Linked DNA regions of Actinoplanes teichomyceticus ATCC 31121. The protein of the gene in region 2 interacts with the protein of the main gene of each other region in a pairwise test. Links are inferred from orthologs where the notes say so. Each region holds a gene or a part of one and is shown on either strand. Other genes may lie near its edges.

What was found.
Region 1: the proteins of ACTEI_RS32160 (region 2) and ACTEI_RS11970 interact in binary tests that used the Bacillus subtilis proteins (3 or more experiments, as listed by UniProt). The link is inferred for Actinoplanes teichomyceticus ATCC 31121 from one-to-one orthologs.

Annotation. Positions count from the first base shown.
Region 1 is NZ_CP023865.1:2,656,652-2,673,007, forward strand. What follows is about bases 7,592-10,527. They hold ACTEI_RS11970 (MMPL family transporter), read right to left. Parts: upstream 10,097-10,527; coding sequence 8,087-10,096; downstream 7,592-8,086. Other genes in these bases: ACTEI_RS11965 (LLM class flavin-dependent oxidoreductase), read left to right, coding at 7,592-7,980; ACTEI_RS11975 (MarR family winged helix-turn-helix transcriptional regulator), read left to right, coding at 10,170-10,527. Also shown: ACTEI_RS11945 (putative bifunctional diguanylate cyclase/phosphodiesterase), read right to left, coding at 1,139-3,388; ACTEI_RS11950 (glycoside hydrolase family 13 protein), read right to left, coding at 3,550-5,229; ACTEI_RS11955 (LacI family DNA-binding transcriptional regulator), read right to left, coding at 5,311-6,369; ACTEI_RS11960 (CsbD family protein), read left to right, coding at 6,537-6,710; more of ACTEI_RS11965, read left to right, coding at 6,832-7,591; more of ACTEI_RS11975, read left to right, coding at 10,528-10,673; ACTEI_RS11980 (tetratricopeptide repeat protein), read left to right, coding at 10,737-11,588; ACTEI_RS11985 (MarR family winged helix-turn-helix transcriptional regulator), read right to left, coding at 11,663-12,070; ACTEI_RS11990 (ABC transporter ATP-binding protein), read left to right, coding at 12,234-13,979; ACTEI_RS11995 (hypothetical protein), read right to left, coding at 14,312-14,581; ACTEI_RS12000 (class I SAM-dependent methyltransferase), read right to left, coding at 14,704-15,456; ACTEI_RS12005 (citrate synthase 2), read right to left, coding at 15,453-16,356.
Region 2 is NZ_CP023865.1:7,333,168-7,344,130, forward strand. What follows is about bases 3,117-6,865. They hold ACTEI_RS32160 (efflux RND transporter permease subunit), read right to left. Parts: upstream 6,539-6,865; coding sequence 3,317-6,538; downstream 3,117-3,316. Other genes in these bases: ACTEI_RS32155 (MFS transporter), read right to left, coding at 3,117-3,228; ACTEI_RS32165 (MarR family winged helix-turn-helix transcriptional regulator), read left to right, coding at 6,595-6,865. In the rest of the region: transcription termination factor Rho, read right to left, coding at 1-709; thrB (homoserine kinase), read right to left, coding at 1,007-1,951; more of ACTEI_RS32155, read right to left, coding at 2,005-3,116; more of ACTEI_RS32165, read left to right, coding at 6,866-7,140; thrC (threonine synthase), read right to left, coding at 7,126-8,175; ACTEI_RS32175 (VOC family protein), read right to left, coding at 8,253-8,621; ACTEI_RS32180 (homoserine dehydrogenase), read right to left, coding at 8,621-9,952; lysA (diaminopimelate decarboxylase), read right to left, coding at 9,949-10,963. UniProt on the Bacillus subtilis protein: Required for self-resistance to surfactin, an antimicrobial lipopeptide surfactant produced by B.subtilis. Also required for swarming motility.

The DNA.
Region 1 (16,356 bases), 4.7 Mb from region 2 along the record:
AGGTCCACGACGTACGCACACCCGCCCAGCGCAACGCCATCGCCCGCAGCGGGGCGGCGATCGACGGCATGGAGCACGCCGTCGTGCAGATCACCGCCACCGCCGCCGAGGTGCGCCGGCTGCGGCGGGCCGGGTTCACCGTCGAGCCGGTGAACCGGGTGCTCGACTTCCCGCCCGCCGACTCCGCCTACCACAACTACGCCGAGATGATCGCCGACGTGAACGCGATCGTCGCCCGCTACCCGTCGATCGCCAGCAAGCGCGTGCTCGGCCGCACCTACGAGGGCCGCGACATCGTGGCCGTGAAGATCTCCGACAACGTGAGCGCCGACGAGGCCGAGCCCGAGGTGCTCTACGAGGCCAACCACCACGCCCGCGAGCACATCACCGTCGAGCAGGCGTTGTACCTGATGCACGAGTTCACCGACGACTACGCCACCGACAGCCGGGTCCGGGCCGTGGTGGACAGCCGGGAGATCTGGATCGTCCCGTCGGTCAACCCGGACGGCTCCGAGTACGACGTCGCCACCGGCAGCTACCGCTCGTGGCGCAAGAACCGGCAGCCGAACTCCGGCTCCACCGCGATCGGCACCGACCTCAACCGCAACTACTCCTACCGCTGGGGCTGCTGCGGCGGCTCGTCCACCACGCCGTCCTCGGCGACCTACCGCGGGCCGTCGGCGTTCTCCGCCCCGGAGACCCGGGTGATCCGGGACTTCGTGGCCAGCCGGGTGGTCGGCGGCGAGCAGCAGATCACCGCGACGATGGATTTCCACTCGTACGGCGAGCTGGTGCTCTGGCCGTTCGGCTACACCACCGCGAACACCGCGACCGGGATGACCACCGACGACTACAACGCGCTGTCGACGCTGGGCCGGCAGATGGCCGCCACCAACAACTACACCGCCGAGCAGTCCAGCGACCTCTACATCACCGACGGTGACCTGTTGGACTGGATGTGGGGCACGTACAAGATCTTCGCGTACACCTTCGAGATGTACCCGACCGGCACGTCCGGTGGCGGCTTCTACCCGCCGGGCAGCGTGATCGCCACGCAGACCGCCCGCAACCGGGAGGCCGCGCTGCGTCTCGCCGAGATCGCCGACTGCCCGTACCGGGTGATCGGCAAGGAGAGCACCTACTGCTGAGCCGGGGTACGGTCCAGCGCCGCGTCGATCAGCGCGGCCGGGCCGGGCTTGGCGAAGTAGTAACCCTGCGCGTACCGGTAGCCGAGGGCCTCCAGCCGGATGGCCTGCTCCTGGGTCTCCACGCCCTCGGCGACCGCGCGCAGCCCGAGCGTCGCCGCGATGGTGCTCAGCGAGGTGGCGATCGCCTCCTGCTCGGCGGTGCCGTTCAGCTCGTCGATGAACGACTTGTCCACCTTGAGCGTGGTGACCGGGCAGGTGCGCAGCAGGGTCAGCGAGGACTGCCCGGTGCCGAAGTCGTCCAGGGCCACGCCGACGCCGAGCTCGCGCAGCTCCCGCACGGTGCTCAGCGCCGCGCCGCCGCCGAAGACCGCGGTCTCGGTGATCTCCAGAGTGATCTTGTCGGGGTCCAGCCGGTAGCGGGCCATCGTCGAGGCCACCTGGTCCGGCAGGTCCGGGTCGAGCAGCTGCCGGGCCGACACGTTGATGTTGACCCGGGGCGCGGCGGCGCCGTGCCGCAGCTGCCACCGCGCCGCGTCCGCGCAGGCCGTCTCGATCACCCAGAGGCCGAGGTCGAGGATCAGCCCGGTCTGCTCGGCGACCGGGATGAACTCGGCCGGCGACACCGGCGGCCCGCCCTGCGGGTGCCAGCGCACCAGCGCCTCCACCCCGGTGAGCCGGCCGCCGGGAAGCTCCACGATCGGCTGGTAGACCAGCCGGAACTCGCCCATCTCCAGGCCTCGGCGCAGCGCGGCGGCCAGGTCGGCGTCGTGCTGCGCGGTGCTGTCCAGTTCCCTGGTGTGCTCCTGGTGCCGGTTGGCCCCGGCCCGCTTGGCGGCCTTGAGCGCCAGCTCGGCGCGGCGCAGCAGATCGGGCACCGCCTCGTCACGGCCGGCGGCCACCCCGGCGGTCACGGTGACCAGCAGGTCGTGCCCGTCCACCCGCAGCGGCAGCCGGAACGCCCGGACCAGCCGCTCGCCCAGCTGCTCCTGCTCCCCGGGCACCAGCACGCCGAACTCGTCGCCGAGCAGCCGGGCGACGAGCGCGTCCGGCCCGAAGGTCTCGGCGATCCGGGCGGCGGCGGCCCGCAGCAGCGCGTCGCCCCGTTCGTCACCGAGCCGGTCGTTGAGGGTGCCGAAGCCGTCCAGGTCGCAGACCGCGACGGTGGCCGGGTCGGTGCGCCGCTGCAGGCTGGCGGCGAACAGCCGCCGGTTCGGGCATCCGGTCAGGTCGTCGTGGTTGGCCTGCTCCTCCAGCCGGTCCAGCAGCACCGTGTTGTCCGAGAGCGCGGCCAGCTGCCGGATCACCACCAGGGTGATCAGCACGACCGAGCCGCCGACCAGCCGGGGTGGCAGGTAGCCGAGCCGCAGCGTGACGCCGACCAGCAGGACGGCGATGACCAGGATCGCCGCGTAGGGCACCACGCTGATGCCCCGCCAGCGCCGGCTGCGCCGTACGCCCACCGGCCGGGCCGGGCGCTCCTGCACACGGATCTGGGCACGCGTGGCCAGAGCGAACAGCACGCCCAGCGGCGCCATCGCCATCGCGGTGACGCTCAGATGCGGCCACGGCGTGGTCCACGGGTAGACGACCCAGGTGGCCGGGGCCAGCAGGCCGATCGGGGCGAGGTACCACAGCGCCGGGCCGTGCACCGGGCCGGAGCCGGTCACCCCGACCCGGACCACCGCGACGGTGGCGGCGCACGCGGTGATCAGCACGATCAGCAGCAGCTCGGTGGCGAGTGTGCCGGACGCCGCGGGCATCGGCATGGTGAGCAGGAAGTGTGAGGTGACCAGCGAGGCGGCCACCCCGACCACGGCCACGTCCAGGAAGTTGGCCAGGCTGGTCCGCCAGGTGCGCGGCTGGCGCGGCAGGCACAGCATGGCGTACACGGTGCCGACCACCGCGCCCAGGTAGCAGGTGGCGGCGAACGCGCCCATCGAGGTCCGGTGCCCGGCGATGGCGGTGTGCAGGCTGTGGTCGAGGGTTCCGGCGGTGAGCACGCCGGCGGCGACCGCCAGCCGGTGCCAGAAGGCACGCGCGGCGCCGTGGCCGGCCCGGGCGGCGACCAGGCAGGCGTACGCCGCGGTGGCGGCCGACGCGACGCCGGTCGGCCAGAGCAGCCAGGCCGGCGCGTCACCGAGGGCGCCGCCGATCCCCAGCAGCACGGTCAGCGCCGCCCAGACCACCGCCAGGAGCACGATCCGCCCGGCCGTCCGGGCCGGTCCGTCCACTCGCCGCATGCTCCACCGTCGATTCCCCGCGTCGCGGTTCAGGTGACGTGCCTGATCGGCCGCGGGACCGGTGATCTGAGGGAAAGACAGAGGTGCGGGCGTGACCCGTGGACACGTGTCACGCCCGCACCTCCCGCCCACCCGCACCGTCCGCGGGTGGCCGGGGCCGATCAGCCGGGGATGGACCACCAGGCCGTGGTGTCCGGCGGCAGCACCACCTCGTCCGGGCCGCCCTCCAGCGGGCCGCTGGCCAGCAGCAGCTCGCCGGGCCGGTCGAGGCTCACCGGCCGGTCGCTCATGTTGACCGTGCAGCGGAACACCGGCGCCCCCTCGACCGCGCGCTCGAACGCCAGCACCCCGGCCGGCGCGGGCACCCAGCGCAGGTTGTCGGTCGGCCGCAGCGCCGGGTTGGCGCGGCGCTGCGCCAGCGCCGCGCGGTACAGCTCCAGCGTCGAGTCCGGCACGCCGGCCTGCGCGGCCACGCTCAGCCGGGCCCACGACTCCGGCTGCGGCAGCCAGCTGGCGCCGCCCTCCGGGCCGAAGCCGTACGGGGCCCGCTCACCGCTCCACGGGATCGGCACCCGGCAGCCGTCGCGGTACCCGTCCTGGCCGGCGGCCCGGTGGAACGCCGGGTCCTGGCGCACCTCCGGCGGCAGGTCGAGCACCTCCGGCAGACCGAGCTCCTCCCCCTGGTAAAGGTACGCCGAGCCGGGCAGCGCCAGCATCAGCGCGCTGGCCGCACGGGCCCGCCGCAGGCCGGCGACCGGGTCGACCGCGACCGCCTTGCGCCCGGCCACCTCGCCCTCGGCGGTCTGCATCAGCCGGGTGGTGTGCCGGACCACGTCGTGGTTGGACAGCGTCCAGGTGGTCGGCGCCCCGACCGCGCTCATCGCGGCGAGCGACTCATCGATGATCTGGCGCTGCTCGTGCACGTTCCACGCGGTGCCCAGGTAGCTGAAGTTGAACGCCTGGTGCAGCTCGTCGTCGCGGACGTAGTGCGCCACCCGGGACAGCGTGGGCGCCCACGCCTCGGCGACCGCGATCCGCTCGCCCGGGTACTCGTCGAGGATCCGCCGCCACGACCGGTAGATCTCGTGCACGCCGTCGCGGTCGAAGCACGGGCTCTCCCCGACGCCCAGCAGATGCCACTCGGCCCCGCCGCCGACGTCCGGCAGGCCCGGCTCCTTGATCAGGCCGTGCGCCACGTCGATCCGGAAGCCGTCGACGCCCAGGTCGAGCCAGAACCGCAGGATGGTCTTGAACTCGTCGCGGACCGCCGGATGGTCCCAGTTGAAGTCGGGCTGCTCCGGGGCGAACAGGTGCAGGTACCACTCGCCGTCCGGGACCCGCGTCCAGGCCGGGCCGCCGAAGATCGACGGCCAGTCGTTGGGCGGCAGCTCGCCGTGCACACCGCGCCCGGGGCGGAAGTGGTAGCGCTCACGAAACAGCGAGCCGGGACCCTCGGCGAGCGCCCGCTGGAACCATTCGTGCTGGTCGGAGGAGTGATTGGGGACCAGGTCGACGATCACCCGCAGACCGAGCGCGTGCGCGCCGGTGATCAGTTCGGCGGCGTCGGCGACGGTGCCGAAGATGGGGTCGACCCGCCGGTAGTCGGAGACGTCGTAACCCGCGTCGGCCTGTGGCGACGCGTAGAACGGGGACAGCCAGACCGCGTCCACGCCCAGGTCCTTGAGGTACGGCAGGCGGCTGCTGATGCCGGGCAGGTCGCCGATGCCGTCGCCGTTGGAGTCGGCGAAGCTGCGCGGGTAGATCTGGTAGATGACCGCGTTGCGCCACCAGGATGCCGGCGGCGCCTCGACGGTGGGCGGTGCGACCAGTTGATCAGTCATGGCGAGGAACGGTAGCAGGCAACTAACACGTGTTACATAGGTCGCGCGTGCTTTCTTTCTGCAAGTTCTTGCAGACGGTGCTTATGCCGGTTTTGCGGCCGACTCCCGGACGATCAGCGACGTGCCGAGCAGCTGATGCGGGTGCTGGTCCTCGCCCCGGATCGCGGAGATCAGGAAATCGGCGGCGATCCGCCCCTTGGCCACGATCGGCTGCCGCACGGTGGTCAGCCGCGGCCGGAACCAGGCCGACTCGGCCAGATCGTCGAAACCGGTCACCGACACCTCGCCCGGCACGTCCACGCCGAGCTCCTGCAACGCGTCCACGGCCCCGAAGGCGAGCACGTCGGACAGCGCCAGGATCGCGGTCGGCCGTGCCGCGGCGCTCATCAGCTCCCGGGTGGCCCGGTATCCGTCGGTACGCGTCACCGGCACCTCGGCCAGCCGTACGTCCGACATGGTCAATCCGGCCTCGGCGAGCGCGTCGCCGATCCCGGCCAGCCGCCGGGCCAGCGGCCCCCGGTAGCCGCGCGCCGGCACCCCCGGCCCCGGGTCGATGGAGAGCACCGCGAGCCGCCGGTGCCCCAGCTCCAGCAGGTAGCGGGCCACCTCCCGGGCCCCGCCGCGGTCGTCGACCTCGACGCTGGGCGCGCCCTCGTGCCGGTCGGAGTCGATCAGCACGAACGGGATCCCGCGCCGGTCCAGCTCGGCCACCTCGCCGCGGTCGATCTCCAGACCGCAGACGACGAACCCGTCCACCGCCGCGTACGGGATCGCCTTGAGCACCGAGTCCTGCAGCGGCGGGGTCAGCAGCAGCGTGTACCCCTCCTGGTCGCACACCTGCCCGGCGCCCATCAGGAACCGCGAGTAGTACGGGTTCTCCAGGATCTGCGCCAGCCGCTGCGGCAGCAGCACCCCGATCGAGTTGGTGGTACCGGCCTGCAGCATCCGCCCCAGCGTGTTCGGCGTGTAGCCGAGCTCCTCGGCGGCCGCCAGGATCCGCTCCCGGGTCGCCGACGAGATCCGCTGCGGGTTGTTGAACGCGAATGACACGGCCGACCGGGAGACCCCCGCCGCCGCGGCGACGTCGCTGGAGGTGGGCTTGCCCGCCCTCGCCGCGCTGCTGGCCTTCCTAGACGGCATCCACGCTCCCCGGGGTCGGCGCCCACCATAACGCAGTGGCCCGGCGCCGCCGGTGACCCCGCCGTCCCGGCCGGCCCGAGTCGGCACGAGAGGCCGGCATGGGTTCGCGGCGGCGGGGTATTCCGACGGTCGTAGGCAACGCGGACTCGAGCCCCCGGAGGCGCACGATGGCTTTTGATGACAAGGTCGACAACAAGGCCGAGGAGATGGGCGGCAAGGTCAAGGAGGGCGTCGGCCGGGCGACCGACGACGAACGTCTCGAGGCCGAGGGCCGGGCGGACCAGACCAGCGCCAACCTCAAGCAGGCCGGCGAGAAGATCAAGGACGTCTTCAAGTCTTGACGGGGTGCGGGGAATCGGGCCGGGGCGAGCGCCCCGGCCCGATTCGTGTCCGGCGGGCCCGGCGCCGATCTCGCCGAGCCCTCCTATTCAGCCGATGGGATTTGTGGGTAGGCTCCCGGCCATGGACTTCCACTGGTTCCTCCCCACCAACGGCGACAGCCGGGACATCGTGGGCGGCGGCCACGGCACGCCGGTCGGCTCGGCCGGCGGGGTGCGCCCGCTGACCATCGGCTACCTCGGCCAGATCGCGCGCGGCGCCGAGCAGCTCGGCTTCGTCGGCGCGCTCACCCCGACCGGCGCCTGGTGCGAGGACGCCTGGCTGACCACCGCCATGCTCACCGAGGTCACCGAGCGGCTGAAGTTCCTGGTCGCGTTCCGGCCCGGGCTGATCGCGCCGACCCTGGCGGCGCAGATGGCCTCGACGTTCCAGCGGCTCTCCGGCGGGCGGCTGCTGCTCAACGTGGTCACCGGTGGCGAGTCCAGCGAGCAGCGGCAGTTCGGCGACTTCCTGGACAAGGACGCCCGCTACGCGCGCACCGCGGAGTTCCTCGGCATCGTCCGCCCGCTGCTGCGCGGCGCGACCGTGACGTACCAGGGCGCGCACCTGCGGGTGGAGAACGCTCACCTGGCCCGGGTGCCGCGGACGCCGCCGGCGATCTACTTCGGCGGCTCGTCGAAGGCCGCCGGCCCGGTCGCCGCCGAGCACGCCGACGTCTACCTGACCTGGGGTGAGCCGCCCGCCCAGGTGGCCGAGAAGCTGGCCTGGATCCGCACCCTGAAACCGGACATGCGCTTCGGCATCCGGCTGCACGTGATCACCCGGGACACCGCGGAGGCGGCCTGGGCGGAGGCGGCCCGGCTGTTGCGCAACGTCTCCGAGCGGGACATCGCCACGGTGCAGGCCGGGCTGCGGCGCAGCGAGTCGGAGGGCCAGCGGCGGATGCTCGACCTGCACGGCGGCAGCCGCGACGGCCTGGTCGTCTCGCCCAACCTGTGGGCCGGGATCGGGCTGGTCCGCGGCGGCGCCGGCACCGCCCTGGTCGGTAGCCACACCGAGGTCGCCGACCGGATCGCGGAGTACGCCGCGCTCGGCATCGAGGAGTTCATCCTGTCCGGGTACCCGCACCTGGAGGAGGCGTACTGGTTCGGCGAGGGGGTGCTGCCCGAGCTGCGCCGCCGCGGCCTGTGGCGGCACCCGGCGGGGGAGGAGGGCACCGCCGCGGCGGCCATCCCGTTCGCCGGCGTCCCGGTGCCGGCCGCGGGCTCCTGAACCGGCGCGCGCGCCGGGCCGCCACGACCGCCCGGCGCGCCGCTCGGCCGCGGCCGGCGGACGTGTCGCTCGGTCCCGCCCGCGGGGCGCCCGGCGCGCTCCGCCGTCATCGCCCGGCGCGTGTCCGGCGCGCCGCTCGGCCGCGGCCGGCGGGCCGCGGGAGCTCGGCGCTCGGCCGCGGCCGGCCGGGCCACCAGAACCGGTCGCCGAGGAGGGTGGCCAGGGCCGGGACCAGCACCGTACGCACGAGCAGGGTGTCCAGCAGCACCCCGATCATCACGATCACGCCGATCTGGGTCAGCGTGATCACCGGCAGCACGCCGAGCACCGCGAACACCGCCGCCAGCAGGATGCCGGCGCTCGTGATCACCGCGCCGGTGACCGCGACCGCGTGCACCATGCCGTCCCGCGTGCCGCGCCGGCCGGCCTCCTCGCGGGCCCGGGTGACCAGGAAGATGTTGTAGTCCACCCCGAGCGCCACCAGGAACAGGAACGAGAACAGCGGCACCTGGTTGTCCAGCGCGTGGTCGAACAGCAGCGACCCGGCGCCCAGCGCGGCCAGGAAGCTGAGGATCACCGTGGCGATCAGCAGCGCCGGGGCGACCAGCGCGCGCAGCAGGACCACCAGCACGAGCAGCACCACCAGCAGGATCACCGGGACGATCACCCGCAGGTCGCGCCGGGTGGCGTCCCGGGTGTCCAGACTGGTCGCCACGCTGCCGCCGACGAGCGCCCGCCCGGCCAGCTCGGCGCGCAGCGCGCGGATCGTGTCGAAGGCGGCCGGGGTGTCCGGCGCGGCGTCCAGGATCACCTGGATGCTCGCCCGGGTGGCGGTCCGCTCGGCGATCCGGGCCTGGGCCACGCCTGGCGTGCCGGAGACCGTGGCGAGCGCCGACGGCGCCTGCTCCGGGCTGGTCAGCACGATCGTCGGGCTGGCCGCGCCGGCCGGGAAATACCTCGACAGGGTCTCCAGCCCGGCGACCGACTCGGAGCGCACCCGGAACTGCTCGCTCTGCGACAGTCCGAGCCGGGTGCCGAGGCCGCCGGCGCAGAGCAGGCCCAGCACGATCACCGACGCCAGGGTCACCGCGACCGGCCTGGCGGCCACCGCGCGCCCGATCCGGGCCCACAACCCCCGCTCCGCCTCGACGCCGCCCTGCCCGGGCCGGGGCACGAACGGCCAGAACAGCCCGCGGCCGCAGACCACGAGCGCGGCCGGCAGCACCAGCAGCGCGAACACCGCGGCGATCGCGATGCCGGCGGCGGCCGTGACGCCCAGCGAGACGTTGCTGCGCAGGCTGGCCAGCAGCAGGGTGAGCAGGCTCAGGACGACCGTGCCGGCGCTGGCCGCGATGGCCGGGCCGGCGCCGCGCAGCGCCTGCCGCATCGCGGTGAACCGGTCCTCGTGCCGGTGCAGCTCCTCGCGGTAGCGCGAGATCAGCAGCAGCGCGTAGTCGGTGCCGGCGCCGAACACCAGCACGGTCACGATGCCGGTGGTGGAACCGCTCACCGGCAGGTCGGTGTGCCGCGAGAGCAGCGCGACGAGGCTGGTGGTCACCCGGTCGGCGAGTCCCACGACGGCCAGCGGGACCAGCCAGAGCAGCGGGCTGCGGTAGGTGACCAGCAGCAGCACCGCGACCACCGCCACGGTGACGATCAGCAGCCGGGTGTTCGCCCCGGTGAAGCTGTCGGCCAGGTCGGCGGTGAACCCGGCGGCACCGGTCACCTCCGCGGTGACTCCGGCCGGCAGCCCGGCCCCGGCCCGGGTCCGCAGGTCGGCGACCGCGGCGATGGTCTCGTCGGACGACACGCCGGCCGGCAGCGGCACCGACACGATCGCGGCGCGGCGGTCCGGGCTGACGATCGGCGTGCCGAGCCGCCCGGCCGGGGCCAGGTCGGCGTCGGTCAGCGGCTGACCCCCCTTGGCGACCACGATCAGGGCGGCGCTGGTGCGGCCGGACGGCAGCTGTTTCTGCAGCTGGGCCACGCGGGTGGACTCGGCCGACGACGGCAGCGAGGCGTTCGGGTCGTTGGTGACCCTGGTCGATCCCGCCAGGCCGATCACCAGGCCGCCGAGCACCAGGGCCAGCAGCAGGGACGCCCATGCCCGTCTCATGAATCCTCCAAGGCTAAGAATCTCGATCATCGAGATTCTCCACCGCCGGTGGGCGATCTGCAACACTGGCGGGGTGAAGGAAACCGAAGCCTCCGCCGGCGAAGCGGTGGAGCGGCAGCGCCTGCGCTCCCGGCTCGTCGACCTGCTGAACGCCTACTCCAGCGAGGCCAACCACATCGGGCACGCCTTCGCCGGCCGCCACCACATGCACGGCACGGACCTGCACGCGCTGCTGGCGGTGATGCACGCCGAGCGGGCCGGTGCGCCGTTGACCCCGGGCCGGCTGGGCGAGGCGATCGGGCTGTCCTCCGGCGCCACCACCGCGCTGATCGATCGGCTGGAACGCGGCGGGCACCTGCGCCGCATCCGGGAGAGCGCCGACCGGCGGGTGGTGCACCTGCGCTACGGCGAGGCCGGGATGCTGCTGGCCAGTGCCTTCTTCACCCCGCTGGCGCCGCGCACGGACGCGGTCATGGAGCGGTTCGACGTGGCGGAGCTGCAGGTGGTCGAGCGGTTCGTGCAGGGGATGGTGGACGCCCTGGTCGGCTACCGCAACGAGCTACGGGGCCGCGACTGACGCAACCGGGCCGCAACGCGCGGTTGCCCCAGATCGGCCGGCGCGTCGCCGATCAACACCGGCGTGCGAACCGAGCCCTTGCTGTCCCAGGCCGACGACCTGCTCGCCCGTGGCCGTGCGGAGAACGCCGCCCACCTGCTCGCGCCGATCGTCGGCCGGCAACCGGAGAACGTGGAGGCCTGGCACCGGCTGGCCCGGGCGCGGCTGGAGATGGGCGATCCGACCGGGGCGCTGCGCTCGGCCCGGGCCGCCTGGCGGCTCGACCCGTCCGGCCCGGAGACGCTCTACTGGCTCAGCCGGACCGCCACCGAGCTCGGGCGGCACCGTGAGGCGATCGACGCCGCGGCCGCCGCCTGCCGCCAGGACCCGGGCAATCCACGGCTGCACGACCGGCTCGCGCAGGCGCAACTGGCGGCCGGCCGGGTCGGCGACGCCCTGACCGGGTTGACCATCGCGATCGAGCTCGCCGGTTACGACGCGGACCTGCACGTCACGCTCGGCCGGGCGCTGTTCGCCGCGGGCCGCCCGCTGAGCGCGCGGGAGGCGATCGGCCGGGCGCTGACCCTGGCGCCCGGGCACCCCGGCGCGCACCGCACGCTGGCCCTGTTCGAGATCGCCATGGCGTCCGTGGTGGATGCGGCGTCGCTGGCCCAGGCGGCCGACGAGTTCGCCCAGTCGATGCGGGTCGGCGCGGACGGTCGCACCGACGAGCGGGCGATCCTGGCCCGGGACGCGCTCGGGCACACCGCCCGGGTCGCCCTGACCTGGTGCCTGATCACCCTGCTCGCACTCGGCGTGCTCAACGCGACGTCGCTGGTCGCGGTGCCGGCCGTGCTCTACCTCACGCTGCTGTGCCTGGGTTCGGTCGCGGCCTGCGGCGCGGTGCTCCTGCGACCGGCGTTGCGGGGTTTCTGACCGTCGCGGTGCTCCTGCGATCGGCGTCGCGGGGGTGAGCGGCGCGGATGCGGCCAGGCGCGCGCCGGGCCGCATCAGGAGGCCAGGCGGCGCAGGATGCGGGCCAGCTCGGCGCGGTCGGCGTCGTCCAGGACGGCGAAGAGGCGCTCGCCCGCGGCGGCCCGGGCGGCCCGGACGCCCTCGCCGGTGGCCCGGCCCGGCCCGGTGAGCGCGACCAGGGTGGCGCGGCGGTCGGCCGGGTCCGGGCGGCGCTCGACCAGACCGCGCCGCTGCAGGTCGTCGACCACCTCGGTGGCCGAGCGCGGGGCGATGCGCAGGTGCTCGGCGAGGGTGCTCAGGCGCATCTCGCCGTGGGTCAGCAGCATGTTGAGGGCGCGGAACTGCGAGGGAGCGATGCCCCAGGGCTCCATCTCCCGCCTGGCGTGCTCCCGGATCCGCCGGCTGACCGCCCAGAACGCCTCCGGCAGCGACTCTTCCTCCACCGGAACAAGGTAGCAGCGATTACCGTTGCTCCCTCATGTTGAGGTAACCTCAGCTTGTCCGGGGGCCCCGCGGCGGGACGCATACCACGGCGCGGTGGCCTCCTTCGTACGAGGAAAGGTCGTGAATTTGGCCGAACATCCCGGCCGGGGCGCGGCACGGACCGTGACCCCCGCGGAGCGGGCGCAGGCCCGAGCCGTCTCGCTGCGCCGCATCGGCGCGCTCTTCATCGGCCACCGGCGGCAACTCGCCTCGGTCGTGGCCATCATCGTGGCGTCATCCGCGCTCGGCATGGCGTCGCCGTTCCTGCTCCGCGAGGTCATCGACGTCGCCCTGCCGCAGCGCGACCTGCGCCTGCTCGTCCAGCTGGTGCTGGGCATGGTGGTGGTCGCCGCGGTCACCTCGGCGCTCGGCGTGGTGCAGACGTGGATCTCCACCACCGTCGGCCAGCGGGTCATGCACCGGCTGCGCGTCGACGTCTTCCGCCACCTGCAGCGGCAGTCGGTGGGCTTCTTCACCCGCACCCGCACCGGCGAGGTGCAGTCCCGGATCACCAACGACATCGGCGGCATGCAGACCGTGGTCACCTCGACCGCGACCAGCATCGCGGCCAACCTCACCACCGTGGTCGCCACCCTCGTCGCGATGATCGCGCTGACCTGGCAGCTCACCCTGATCTCGCTGCTCGTGCTGCCCCCGGCGATCTACCTGACCCGCCGGGTCGCCCGGATGCGCCAGAAGATCACCGCGCAGCGCCAGCGGGAGCTCGCCGAGCTCAACGTGATCATCGAGGAGGGGCTGTCGATCAACGGCATCCAGCTCAGCAAGACGATGGGCGCCGGCGCCGCGCAGGTCGAGCGGTTCACCCGCTCGTCGAACCGGCTGATCGACCTGGAACTGCGCTCCGAGCTCGCCGGACGCTGGCGGATGGCGGCCATGAGCGTCGTCTTCGCGGTCATCCCGGCGACCATCTACCTCGCCGCCGGACTGCCGTTCGCCGCCGGCGCGATGAGCATCGGCACCCTGGTGGCGTTCACCGCGCTGCAGGGCAACCTGTTCCGGCCGCTGATGAGCCTGCTCGATGTGAGCGTCACGCTGACCAGCTCGCTCGCGCTGTTCGCGCGGATCTTCGAATACCTCGACCTGCCGGTCGAGATCGAGGAGCCGGCCCATCCGGTACGCCTGGCGCGGGTGCGCGGCCACCTGCGTTTCGAGGACGTGACCTTCGCGTACGACGACCGCTCACCCGCCGCGCTCGCCGGCGTCACCCTGGACGTGCCCGCCGGCACCTCGCTCGCCCTGGTCGGTGAGACCGGTTCCGGCAAGAGCACGATCGCCGCCCTGATCGCCCGCCTCCACGACCCCACCGCGGGCCGCGTGACGATCGACGGCGTCGACCTGCGCGACCTGTCCCTCGCCGACCTGTCGGAGATGGTCGGGGTGGTCAGCCAGGAGACGTACCTGCTGCACACCACGATCCGGGAGAACCTGCGCTACGCGAAACCCGACGCGACCGACGAGGAGATCGTCGCGGCCGCCACCGCCGCCCAGATCCACCCGCTGATCGCCGCCCTGCCGGACGGGTACGACACCGTGGTCGGCTCCCGCGGGCACCGCTTCTCCGGCGGCGAGAAGCAGCGCATCGCGATCGCCCGCACCCTGCTGCGCAACCCCCGCATCCTGGTGCTGGACGAGGCGACCAGCGCACTGGACACCGAGACCGAGCGGGCCGTGCAGCAGGCTTTCGACGAGTTGGCCCGTGGCCGCACCACGGTCACCATCGCGCACCGGCTGTCCACGGTCCGGGACGCGGACCAGATCGTGGTGATCGACCACGGCCGGGTCCTGGAGTCCGGCACCCACGAGTCCCTGCTGTCGCACGGCGGCCGGTACGCCGCGCTCGCCGCTTGACACCGGCCTTCCCCGGTACGGCGGGCAGCCCCCGCGCCACCGCCCGCCCCGCCCCGTCCCGCCCCTGCCGGCGCGGCCCGGTCCCCCTGCCGGCGCCGCCCACCCCGCCCCTCGCGGGGCAGCCCGCGCCCGTGCCTGCCCGCGGCCCGGGCATCCCTGCTCCCCGACCGCCCCGGCGTCGGCCCCTGCCCAGCGACATCCGCGCCCGTGCTTGCCCGGCAGGGTGAGGATCGTGTCGAGACGCACCGGCCGGCCTTACGTGCTTCGCCAGGTCGGGGTACCGGGTAGGCTGGCCGCCGGACCGGTACGGCAACGACGGGGCGGCCGCGTGGTCACCCGAGGAAGTCGGACACCAGCTCCACGGTCTCGAACCTGCGCGCGGCGAGGTCCTCCCGGGAGCACACGGAGAACAAGGCGAGGTGTGCGTGGCCCGCGGGCCAGGCTACGGCCGCCGGCAGCGCCGGCCGGCCACCGAAATACCCCATGACCGGGCCGTCGCCGTCGCCGTCCAGGGAGAGACACGGACGCGCGAGGCTTACCCAGTAGTCGATGGCATCCCGCGGCATGCCGTGCCCAAGGGCGATCTCCCGGAATTCCGTCAACGTCTACACAGCGGTCACGATCCTAAATAGATGCCAGCCTTCCCGACCTCGCGCAGAAGTCCGCGACGTCCTACTACTTCGGCGTGCGGCGTGACGATCCCGCTGACCGGACGATTCATGATCTACCGCTTGGCGACGACCGCCCACACCCGGTGCGGCACGGACAGGTCCTCGTCGGCGATCAGGGCGGTCAGCTCGGTGGAGAAACGCTCGACCGCGGCCGGTGGGAGGCTGGCCGCCACGCCGGCGCTCGCCCGGATGCGGCCGACCCAGCCGGCGCGGGTGTACGGCACGTCCACGTCGAACGAGAACGTCTCGATCCCGGTGAAACCGGCCCGGCGCAGGTCGGTCAACCAGCGGGGGTGCAGGCCGGTGCCGCCGGCCAGCGGCCACGCCGGGTTGTGCGCCAGGATCAGCCGCTCGGTGGCCGCGACCACGGTGCCGGGCAGCGGCAGCCAGTCGAAGTGCGCCAGCACGATCCGGCCGCCGCGGCGCAGCAGCCGGCGGGCCTCGGCGGCGGCCTCGTCGGCGCGGAACCAATGCCAGCACTGGCCGGCGGCGACCACGTCGAACGCGGCGCCGGGCAGGCCGGTGCGCTCGGCGGCGGCGACCGCGTAGGTGACGTCGACGCCGGCCGCGCGGTCCAGGCGCCGGGCCTCGTCCAGCAGCGGCTCAGCGAGATCGATTCCGGTCACCGTGGCGCCGCGCAGGGCGAACAGCCGGGCCAGGCTGCCGGTTCCGGTGCCCAGGTCCAGAACGGTCTGCCCGGCGGCGCCGACGCCGTACGCGGCGAGCCGGTCGAGCAGCGCCGGCGGGAAACCGGCCCGGTGCCGGGCGTAGTCCCGCGCGGTACGCCCGAAGTCCACCTGGCTCACGAGGTGCGCCGTACCGCGTCGGCCCAGCCGCGCACCTCGGCCGCCTCCCGGGCGCCCGGGCCGACGTAGTCCGCGGACGGCCGGATGATCTTGCCGAGGCGCTTCTGTTCCAGCACGTGCGCGCTCCAGCCGGCCGTCCGGGCGCAGGTGAACAGCGCCGTGAACAGCTCCGCGGGCACCCCGGCGAAGTCCAGCACCACCGCGGCCCAGAACTCGACGTTGGTTTCCAGCACCCGGTCCGGCTTGCGTTCGCGCAGCTCGGCGAGCGCGGCCAGTTCCAGCTCCCGGGCCACCTCGAAGCGCGGCGCGCCCAGTTCGAACGCCGCCTCCCGCAGGATCCGGGCGCGCGGGTCCTCGGCGCGGTAGACCGCATGGCCGAAACCCATCAGCCGGTGGCCGCCATCCAGGACGCCGCGGACGTACGCCCGCGCGTCCCCGGACCGCTCCACCGCCTCGATCATGCCGAGCACCCGGGCCGGCGCGCCCCCGTGCAGCGGCCCGGAGAGCGCCGCGATCGCCGCCGACAGGCAGGCCGGCACGTCCGCGCCGGTGCTGGCGACGACCCGCGCGGTGAACGTCGAGGCGTTCATGCCGTGCTCGGCGGCGCACACCCAGTAGCGGTCGAGCGCGGCCACGTGCCGCGGGTCCGGCTCGCCCCGCCAGCGGATCATGAAACGCTCGGTGGCGCTGCGACCGGCGTCGACCAGGCGTTGCGGGACCGCGGCCGGGCCCGAGCCGCGGGCGGCCTGAGCGACGTACGACAGGACCGTCGCCGACGTGCGGGCCAGGTCGTCGCGGGCCTGCGCGTCGTCGATGTCGATCAGCTGGCGCAGGCTCCAGTGCGGCGCGAGCAGCGACACCGCCGCCTGCACGTCGGCACGGGCGTCCCCGGAGCGCACC
Region 2 (10,963 bases):
CGGCACGCTCACCGCGCTCGGCACGCTCACCGCGCTCGGCACGCTCACCGCGCTCGGCACGCTCACCGCGCTCGGCACGCTCACCGCGCTCGGCACGCTCACCGCGCTCGGCACGCTCGCCGTCACGGTTGCGCTGCCGGTCGCGGGTGCGCTCGCCCCGCTCGGGACGGTCGCCCCGCTCGGCACGCTCGGTGCTGTCGGCGGGCGCGGTCTCGGTCCCGGCGGCGGGCGCGGCCTCGACCGGCGCGGCCTCGCGGGCGGCCGGCTCACGGGGAGCCGACTCGCGGGTGGCCCGCTCGCGGCTGCGCCGGGATGGGCGCTCCGCGGCCGGAGCGGCCTCGGCGGCCGGCTGCGCGGCCGGGGTGGTCTCGGCCGGGGCGGCTGCGGTTTGCGGCGTCTCGGCCGGAGCCGGAGCGGCCTGCGCCGGGGCCGGCTGCGCCGGGGCGACAGCCGCGGCCCGCGGCCGCGGGGCCGGCTCGGTGGCGGCCGCGCCGCCGCTCTGCCGCTCGGTGATCGCGGTGATCAGCTCACCCTTGCGCATCCGGGCGGTGCCGGAGATGCCGAGGGAGGCGGCGAGGCTCTGCAACTCGGGCAGCAGCATCGCGGACAGCCCGGTGCCGCCGCGGCGGCGCTTCGTGGCGGTCGCGGTGGTGCCGGCGCCGTCAGCGACGTCAGAAACACCCGACGTCACGTCGGTGGTGTCGCTCAATGGATTCCTTCCGTCGGAAAAACCCGAGTCCGCCCGGAACTGCAGCCTGGGCCGGGTGGCCTCGGAACCCGCTTCGCAGCAGCGGCGCGGGAGATTCGTGCAGCACGGCAGCTCGACGGTTTCCCTGCCCGTCATACCTTGACGGGTAGGTCTCGGCGAGTGCAGCGACCTATGGACTGCTGCCCGGCGTATGCCTTGATGAGAATTGAGACGGACCAGGAGTGGCCCAGAAATCTCGGGGGTGCGCCGAACCGCAGAGATCGCTTGCTTCGCGGCTGTGCTAGGTCTAGAGCGTAATCAACTCTTGCGACCTGCGGCAACAGGACCCCGCTCGGCGTGTTCCACCATACCCCCTTTCACAACCGCACCGGCGCCGTCCACGCCCAGCACTTCGCTGTGCCAGTGCGCGCCCGGGTGGAAATCGCCCGGGACCTCGGTCAATGCCAACACGGTCGGCCCCGCGCCGCTCACCACGGCGGCCACGCCCACCGACCGCAGGGCCGCCACCAGCGACGCCGTGCCCGGCATCCCGGCGGCCCGGTAACCCTGGTGCAGCCGGTCCTCGGTGGCCGCGAACAGCAGGGCCGGATCGCTGGTCAGCGCATGGCTGAGCAGCGCGGCCCGGCCGGCGTTGAACGCGGCGTCGGCGTGCGGGACCTCGGACGGCAGCGCGGCGCGCGCGGTCGCCGTATACCCGCGCTCGGCCGGGATGAAAACCGTCGGGCGCACCCCCTCGGCCGGCGCCAGCCGTACCGCCCGCGCGCCGGAGCCCTCGGTCCACGCCACGGTGAACCCGCCGAGCAGGCACGGTGCGACGTTGTCCGGATGCCCCTCGATATCCGCCGCGATGCGCAGCGCGGCCGCGTCGTCGATCAGCTCCCGGCCGCCCTCGACCAGGCCGCGCGCCAGCTGCACGCCGCCGACGATGGCGGCCGAGGAGCTGCCCAGGCCGCGCGCCTGCGGGATCCGGTTGACGCAGCGCACGGCCAGGCCGGGCGGGCGCTCACCGAGCTCGTCGAAGGTGGCCAGCATGGCCCGCACCACCAGGTGCTCGGCGTCGGTGGGCAGCTCACCGGCGCCCTGGCCGCTGATCTCGACGGTGCAGCCGGTGGCGGTCACCCGGGCGGTCAGGTCGTCGTACAGGGTCAGCGCGAGGCCCAGCGCGTCGAAGCCCGGGCCCAGGTTCGCGCTGGTCGCCGGGGTGCTGACGGATACCGGATCGGTGACGAAGGTCAGGCCCATCGCCACATGCTAGGGCTTGATCATCTCAGGGTGACCGCCGCGCCCCGGGAATCTCATCCCCGCTGTGGCGCGGCGCCGGCCAGCCGCCGGGTGGCCAGCCGCCAGCCGACCGCGTAGACCACCGTGATCAGGCCGCAGACGGCCAGCACGGTGCGCTGGTCCACGTGGTCGACGACCGCGCTGGCGCCGAGCTGGCTGATCGCGATGGCCAGCGTGGCCAGCATCATGTCGGTGGCGAAGACCCGCCCGCGCAGCCGGTCCGGCACCTCGGCCTGCAGGGCGAAGTTGGAGAGCACCCAGTTGCTGCCGCCGGCGAAGTGCGCGACGAAGACCAGCAGCAGCACCAGCGGGAACCACGGGGTGAAGGCGACGCCCAGGTAGCCGAGGCCGTACAGGCTCATCGACAGGGCCAGGCCGGTGAACAGCCAGGACGGGCGGGCCAGCACCGGCCGCATGACGAACGGGCCGACCAGGGCGCCCGCCCCGCGCACCGCGAACAGCAGGCCCGCGCCCAGCTCGCCGACCCCGTGCGTGGCCGCGATCAGCGGGAACACGGTCAGCACCCCGTTGCCCAGCCCGACCGCCGACTTGACCGTGACCAGCGCCCGGAGCCGGGGCCGGGCGGCGATGTGGCGCAGCGCCTCCAGCAGGGCGTGCCCGGGTCGCGCCCGCTCAGCACCGGCGGCCCGGCCGGCCTGCAACGGGCGGCGCACCAGGGCGGTGAGCAGGCTGGCCAGCGCGAGGCAGGCGGCGGTCACCGAGAAACTGACGTACGGCCCGAACACGCTGCTCACCACCCCGCCGAGCGACGCCCCGAGGACGGTCATGGTGCCCCACGCCGAGCCGGCGATCGCGTTCGCGGCGGGCAGGTCGGCCGGGTCCACCACGTTCGGCAGCGCGGCCGTGCTGGCCGGCTGGTAGAACGCCTTCGCCACGGCCATCGCCCCGATCGCCACCAGGGCCAGCGGCGCGGTGGCCGCCGAGCGGACCGCGAACAGCAGCAGCACCGCGACCAGTGACGCCAGGTTCGCCGCGATCAGGATCCGCCGCCGGTCCAGGCGGTCGGCGACGGTTCCGGTGTACGGCAGCAGCAGCGCGTTGATCCCGGTGTCCACGGCCAGCACCAGGCCACCCCAGAAGCCGTGCCCGGTGAGCTCGGGCAGCAGCACCAGCAACGGCACCATGACGAACCAGTCCGCCCCGAAGACCACGAGCTCAGCGGCGAACAGGCGGCGGAAGTCACGATTACGGGTAAGGACCGAGAGCGTTGGTGGCACGTACCGGAATGTAGCCGTACCGGGAGAAACGCCGATGCCCGGCCGGGAGGGCCGGGCATCGGGTTCGGTGTTGCTCGCGGGTCGGCGCCTACTTCTCCGGCTCAGCCGGCCGGTTCGGCATCTTGAACACCTCGAACTGGTCGGTGTAGCCGCGCAGCGCGCCGCTGGCGGCCGGCTGCGCGCCGTCGGGCGTGGCGCCCGATTCGGCGTCGGCCGGCTGCCGGGCGGCCGGAGCGCCGCCCTTGCGGATCCGCTTGGCCTCGCGCTTGGCGCGCCGCCTCTCCTTCCGGTTCTCGACCATGGTGTAGAGCGCGGGCACCAGCACCAGGGTCAGCAGCGTGGAGCTGACCAGACCGCCGATCACCACGATGGCCAACGGCTGGGAGATGAAGCCCCCCTCGCCGGTCAGGCCCAGCGCCATCGGGATGAGCGCGAAGATGGTCGCGATGGCGGTCATCAGGATCGGCCGCAGCCGGTGCCGGCCGCCCTCGATCACCGCCTCCTGCACGCCCATGCCGGCCGCCCGGTAGTGGTTGATCAGGTCCATCAGCACGATCGCGTTGGTGACCACGATGCCGACCAGCATCAGCACACCGATCAGGGCCGGCACGCCGAGCGGGGTGGAGGTGGCCAGCAGCAGGCCGATCGCGCCGGTCGCCGCGAACGGGATGGACACCAGCAGGATGATCGGCTGCACGATGCTGCGGAACGTCGCCACCATGATGACGAAGACGATCGCGATGGCCGCCAGCACGGCCAGGCCGAGCTGCTGGAACGCCTCCTGCTGGTCGGCGCTGACGCCGCCGATCGAGTACGAGGCGCCGGCCGGCAACGCCAGCGCGTCCAGCTTCTTCGTCAGGTCCTGGTTCACCTTGGTGAGGTTGGACCCGGTCACCGTGCCGGTGACCGTGGCGGTGCGGTTGCCGTCCACCCGGGTCACCTGCTCCGGGCCGCTGACCTGCTTGACCTCGGCGACCCGGCTCAGCGGCACGGGGCCCCGGGCGGTGGTCAGCGGCACGTTGCGCAGCGCGGCCGGGTCGGCCGGCGCGGCGCCGAACGAGATGACCACGTCCTGCCCGGCCCCGTCGACGGTGATCTGCCCGGCCGGCGCGGAACGGAACAGGCCGGCCACGGTCTGCCCGATCTGCGCCTCGGTGAGCCCGGCCGCGGCGGCGGCCTTGCGGTTCACCACCACGTCCAGTCGCGGCACGTTGGCGGCCAGCGTGGTGTCCACGTCGGCGACCCCGCCGATCCCGGCCATCGCGGCCCGGACCTGATCGGTCGCGGCGGTCAGCACCTCGGGGTCGGCCGCGGTCACCTCGACGGAGAGCTGGCTGCCACCGAGTCCGGAGCTCTCCTGACCGATCTTGATCTCACCGGCGTCGGTCAGCTTGCCGAACTCGTCGCGCAGCTGGTCGGACACCCGCTCGGCGTCGGCGTCGCCGTCCAGCGCCACGTTGAAGGTCGCGGTGCCGGCGCCGCCGCCCCCGGCGAACGGGTTCGACGCGTTGCCGCCGACGGTCACCTGGTAGGTCGTCACGTCGTCGCGACCGGCGATGATCGCCTCGACCTTCTTGGCCGCGGCGTCGGTGGCCGCCAGGCTGGTGCCGACCGGCAGCTCCTGGGTGACGGTGATGCTGTCCTGGCCGGACTCGTCCAGGAAGTTCGTCTCCAGGCGGGTGGAGAGGGCGAACGTGCCGATCAGCACCACGATGCCGATCAGCACGGTGGTCCAGCGGCGGGTGGTGGCGAACCGGATGACCGGCAGGTATCCGCGCTGCAGCGGGCTGCGCAGCTCCTTCTCCTCGGCGGCCTTGCGGATCGCCACGGTGTCGGCGTCGGCGGCCGGCGGCTTGAGGAACCAGTACGCCAGCACCGGCACCACGGTCAGCGCCACGAACAGCGACGCCAGCAGGGCCACCGTCACGGTGATCGCAAACGACGAGAAGATCTGCCCGACCAGGCCGCCGACCAGCGCGATCGGGGCGAAGACGGCGACCGTGGTGAGCGTGGAGGCGGTGACCGCGCCGGACACCTCGCGGACCGCGGCGAGGATCGCGTGCACCTTCTCCTCGCCGTACTCCAGGTGCCGTTTGATGTTCTCCAGCACCACGATCGAGTCGTCCACCACCCGGCCCACCGCGATCGTCAGCGCGCCCAGGGTGAGCAGGTTCAGCGTGTAGTCGCCGATCCAGAGGGCGATCAGCGCGATCAGCACGGACAGCGGGATGGAGACCGCGGTGACCAGCGTCGAGCGGACGCTGAGCAGGAAGACCAGGATGACCACGACGGCCATGGCCAGGCCGAGCAGGCCCTCGGTGGTCAGGCTCTTGATCGAGCGCTCCACGTACGGCGCCTGGTCGGTGATCACGGTGAGCTGGGCGCCGGAGTCCTTCTCCAGGTCGGCGAGCATGTCGCGGACCTGGTGCGAGATCTCGACCGGGTTGCCGTCCGGCCGGGCGGTGACCATGATGCCGAGGCTGTCCACGCCGTCGGTGCGGGTGTACGCCTCCGCGGCCGGCAGCCGGCTCTCCACCTTGGCGACGTCACCGAGGCGCACCGGCCCGCGCGAGCCGGTCAGGTAGACGTCGCGCAGCTGCTCGACCGTGGTGATCGGGGTGCCCACCTGCACGGTCAGCGCCCTGGTCCCGTCGGTGACCGCGCCGGCCGGGATGGCGACGCCGTTGGCCTGCAGCAGGGTGGTCAGCGAGGCGGGGCTGATCCCGGCCGCGCCGAGCTTGGCCAGGTCCGGCGTGATCACGACCTGCCGGTCGCGGGCGCCGGTGACCTGGGTGTCGCGGACTCCGGTGATGCCGTTCAGCTCCGGGACCACGGTCTGGTTCAGCTTGTTGAGCAGGTCGCTCTCGTCCGTCCCGCCGGAGGCGGCCAGCACGATCGCCGGGATGTCGTCGGTGCCGCCGGCGAAGACCTGCGGGTCGACGTCGTCCGGCAGCTGCGACTGGATCCGGTTGACCGAGGTGGTGACCTGGTTGACCGCGGCCTCGATGTCGGTGCCGTACTCGAACATGACCACCACGCTCGCCACGTTCTCGCGCGAGGTCGAGGTGACCGTGTCGATGCCGTCGACGCCCTTGACGGCGTCCTCGATCGGCTTGGTGACCTGCTCCTCGACCGTCTCCGGCGAGGCGCCGGGCAGCACCGCGCTGACGAACGCGGCGGGCAGCTCGATCGATGGGAACAACTGCTGTTTCAACGACGGGATCGCAAAGAGGCCGAAGCCGCTGATCACGATGGCGATCAAGGCGACCAGACCTCGGTTGGCAAGGCTGAGCCGTGTCAGAGCTGACATGGGCGCTCCCCCGAGATAATTTCGTCCGACACTGATAGTTTGCCTTACGCGAACAAATGGTTTTCGATGGGGCCCCGCTGGTAGCGTCCGTCATCAGATGGATCGGGCACGGCCATCAGTACGGCACGAAGGAGCAGGCGCTGAGCGAGAAGGAACAGCTCATCGCAGAGATCATGGGCGCACAGATCCGGTTGCAGCACCTGTTCGCCGACGACCGGTCGGATCCGCTCTTCTCCTCGCACCTGACGATGTCGCAGCTGAAGATCCTGCTGCTGCTGGCCCGTCACGGGACCCTGGCCGGCGGCGAGCTGGCCCGGATGGTGGGCGTCGGCGCCGCCACGCTGAGCGGCATGATCGACCGGTTGGTGGTGCAGGAGCTCGTCACGCGCACGGAGGATCTGCACGACCGGCGGGTCCGCCGGATCGGCCTCACGAAAGCGGGCACGGAGCTCATCGAGGGCATCATCACCGCGGGCGTGGCGAAACAGCGTGAGCTCCTCAGCCGACTCTCAGCCGAGGAGCTCACGGTGGTGTCTCAGGCGACGGCCATCCTGCTGCGCGAGGCCGCCACGATCGTGGACGAGGCGTCAGGCCAGGTCTAGCGCCTTCGCCGCGATCAGGGCGTCGTTGGCGACCACGGTCGGCGACGGCGCGGTGGAGATGGCCCACTCCGGGTCCTTCAGGCCGTGCCCGGTGACCGTGCAGACCACCGTCGAGCCGGCCGGGATCCGGCCGGCCGCCGCCTGCTGCAGCAGACCGGCCACGCTGGCCGCGCTGCCCAGCTCGACGAAGACGCCGACCTCCCGGGCCAGCAGGCGGTACGCGTTCAGGATGTCCCGGTCGGTGACCGCCGAGATCAGCCCGCCCGAGGAGTCCCGCGCGTCCAGCGCCTTGGTCCAGCTCGCCGGGTTGCCGATCCGGATCGCGGTGGCGATGGTGGACGGCTGCTCGACCACCTTGCCGTCGACGATCGGGGCGGCGCCGGCGGCCTGGAAGCCGTACATCTTCGGCAGCCGGGTGCTGTTGCCGGCCGCGTGATCCTCCTGGTACCCCATCCAGTACGCGGAGATGTTGCCGGCGTTGCCGACCGGCAGGCAGTGGATGTCCGGGGCGTCGCCGAGGGCCTCGACGATCTCGAACGAGGCGGTCTTCTGCCCGTGCAGGCGGAAGATGTTCACCGAGTTCACCAGGGCGACCGGGTAGTCCTGGGACAGCTTCGAGGCCAGCGAGAGGCAGTCGTCGAAGTTACCGTCCACCTGCAGCAGCCGGGCCCCGTGCACCAGGGCCTGGGCCAGCTTGCCCAGCGCGATCTTGCCCTGCGGCACGAGCACCGCGCAGGTGATCCCGGCCCGGGCGGCGTAGGCCGCGGCGGACGCCGAGGTGTTGCCGGTGGACGCGCAGATGATCGCCTTCGCGCCCTCCTCGACCGCCTTGGAGACGGCCATGGTCATGCCCCGGTCCTTGAACGAGCCGGTCGGGTTGGCGCCCTCCACCTTGAGGTAGACGTCCGCCCCGACCCGCTGGGACAGCACCGGGGCCGGCACCAGCGGCGTGTTGCCCTCGTGCAACGTGACCACCGGGGTGGCCTCGGTCACCGGAAGCCGGTCCCGGTACGCCTCGATCAAACCCCGCCACATGGCCGTCACTCCTCACTCAAGCCGGGCAACCGCGCACAGCGTGCCCCAGGCATCCGATTTTTGGGACTGGATGCCCATTATCCAGGACGATGGCAGACGGCCTCGACGTTGTTGCCGTCCGGATCGCGCACGAACGCGCCGTAATAGTGCTCGTGATACTCCGGGTGCAGGCGGGGCTCGTGCAGCACCTCGGCCCCGGCGTCCACCGCGGCCCGGAAGAACGCGTCGACCGCGGCCCGGTCGGACGCCGCGAACGCGATGTGCGACTCGCGGAAGCCGTCGCCCTCGTTCAGCTCACCGATCCAGAAGTCCGGGCGGTCGGCGCCGTACCCCATGGCGACCTGGAAATCCATCACCCGGCGGACACCCAGCGGGGCCAGCACCGCGTCGTAGAAGGCGGCGCTGGCGCCCAGGTCGGCGCATTGGAATCCGACGTGGTCCAGCACTACCCGGCTCCCCCCTCGACCCGCAGCACGCTGGCGATCGAGCGGACGATGTCCAGCCGGGCCAGCGACTCGACGGTGGCCGCCAGCGCGGCGTCCGGGGCGCTGTGGGTGACGATGACCAGCTTGGCGTCGTCCGCCCGGCCGGACTGCCGCACCGTGGCGATGGAGACCTCGTGCTGGGCGAAGACGCCGGCCACGGTGGCCAGCACGCCCGGGCGCTCGGCCACGTCCAGACTGATGTGGTACCGGGTCATCGACTCACCGATCGGGCGGACCCGCAGCTGGGCGTAGTTGCTCTCGCTCGGCGCCCGGGTCCCGGTGAGCTTGTTGCGGGCCGCCGCGACGATGTCGCCGAGCACCGCGCTGGCGGTCGGGCGGCCGCCGGCGCCCCGGCCGTAGAACATCAGCGGGCCGGCCGCCTCGGCCTCGACGAACACCGCGTTGAACGCGTCGCCGACGCCGGCCAGCGGGTGGGTCAGCGGGATCATCGCCGGGTGGACGCGGACCGAGACGGTCTCCGAGCCGTCCGGGCCGGAGCCGCGCTGCGCGATGCACAGCAGCTTGATCGTGCAGCCCATCTCCCGGGCGCTGGCCATGTCCCCGGCGGTCACCCCGGTCATCCCCTCGCGGAACACGTCCGCGGCGGTGACCCGGGTGTGGAACGCCAGCGAGGCGAGGATGGCGGCCTTCGCCGCGGCGTCGAACCCCTCCACGTCGGCGGTCGGGTCGGCCTCGGCGTACCCCAGCTCGGTGGCCTCCTCCAGAGCCTCGTTGAAGCCGGCGCCGGTGGCCGCCATCGAGGACAGGATGAAGTTGGTGGTGCCGTTCACGATGCCGGTCACCGCGGTGACCCGGTCGCCGTGCAGCGACTCGCGCAGCGGGCGCAGCAGCGGGATCGCGCCGGCCACCGCGGCCTCGTAGTACAGGTCCGCCCCGCCCTCGGCCGCCGCGTCGTGCAGGGCGCCGCCGTCCTCGGCCAGCAGCGCCTTGTTCGCGGTGACCACGCTCTTGCCGGCCCGCAGCGCCTCGACCAGCCAGCCCCGGGCCGGCTCGATCCCGCCGACCACCTCGATCACCACGTCCACGTCGTCCCGCTTGATCAGGCTCAGCGCGTCCGAGGTGAACAGGGCCGGATCGACCGGCAGGTCGCCGCGCTCGCGGCCGAGCCGGCGCACCGCGATGCCGGCCAGCTCCAGCGGGGCGCCGATCCGGGCGGTCAGGTCGTCGGCCTGCTCGTGGAGCAACCGGACCACTTCGGCGCCGACGGTGCCGCAGCCCAGCAGGGCGAGGCGGACCGACGGTTTCACAGACAGCGCAGCTGCTGGGCTCATCCAACATCCAATGCAAGCAGGTCGTCCTCGGTCTCGCGCCGCACGACGACGCGGGCCGCGCCGTCGCGCACCGCCACCACGGGCGGCCGAGGAACGTGGTTGTAGTTGCTGGCCATGCTCCGGCAATACGCGCCGGTGCCCGGCACGGCGACAAGATCTCCGGGCTGCACGTCGGCGGGCAGGAATTCATCCTTCACGACGATGTCCCCGGACTCACAATGTTTTCCCACAACGCGGGCGAGCATCGGCTCCGCCTCCGAGCGCCGGTTCGCCAGTGTGGCGGAGTACGACGCGTCGTAGAGGGCGGTCCGGATGTTGTCGCTCATCCCGCCGTCGACGCTCACGTACGTCCGGATCCCGTCGACGTCCTTGACCGTGCCGACCTCGTAGAGGGTGAAGACGGCCGGGCCGACGATCGCCCGGCCCGGCTCGATGGACAGCTGCGGCACCCGCAGCGAGGCCAGCTCGCACTCCGACTCGACGATCTTGTTGATCCGCTTCGCCAGGTCCGCGGGCACGGCCGGGTCGTCCTGGGTGGTGTACGCGATACCGAACCCGCCGCCCAGGTCCAGCTCCGGCAGCTCCACCCCGCGCGCGTCCCGGACCTGCGCCTGCAGCTGCAGGATCCGCCGGGCGGCCACCTCGAACCCGCTGGTGTCGAAGATCTGCGAGCCGATGTGCGAGTGCAGCCCGCGCAGGTCGAGCACGTCCTCGTCGAGGATCTGCGCGCAGGCGGTGAACGCCGCGCCGCCGGACAGCGAGAAGCCGAACTTCTGGTCCTCGTGCGCGGTGGCGATGAACTCGTGGGTGTGCGCCTCGACGCCGACCGTCACCCGGACCAGCACCCCGGGCCGCGTGCCCAGCTCGCGGGCCAGCTCGGTGAGCCGGGCGATCTCGTGGAACGAGTCGACGATGATCCGGCCCACCCCGGCCTCCAGGGCGCGGCGCAGCTCGGAGCGCGACTTGTTGTTGCCGTGGAAGCCGATCCGCTCCGCCGGGAACCCGGCCGCC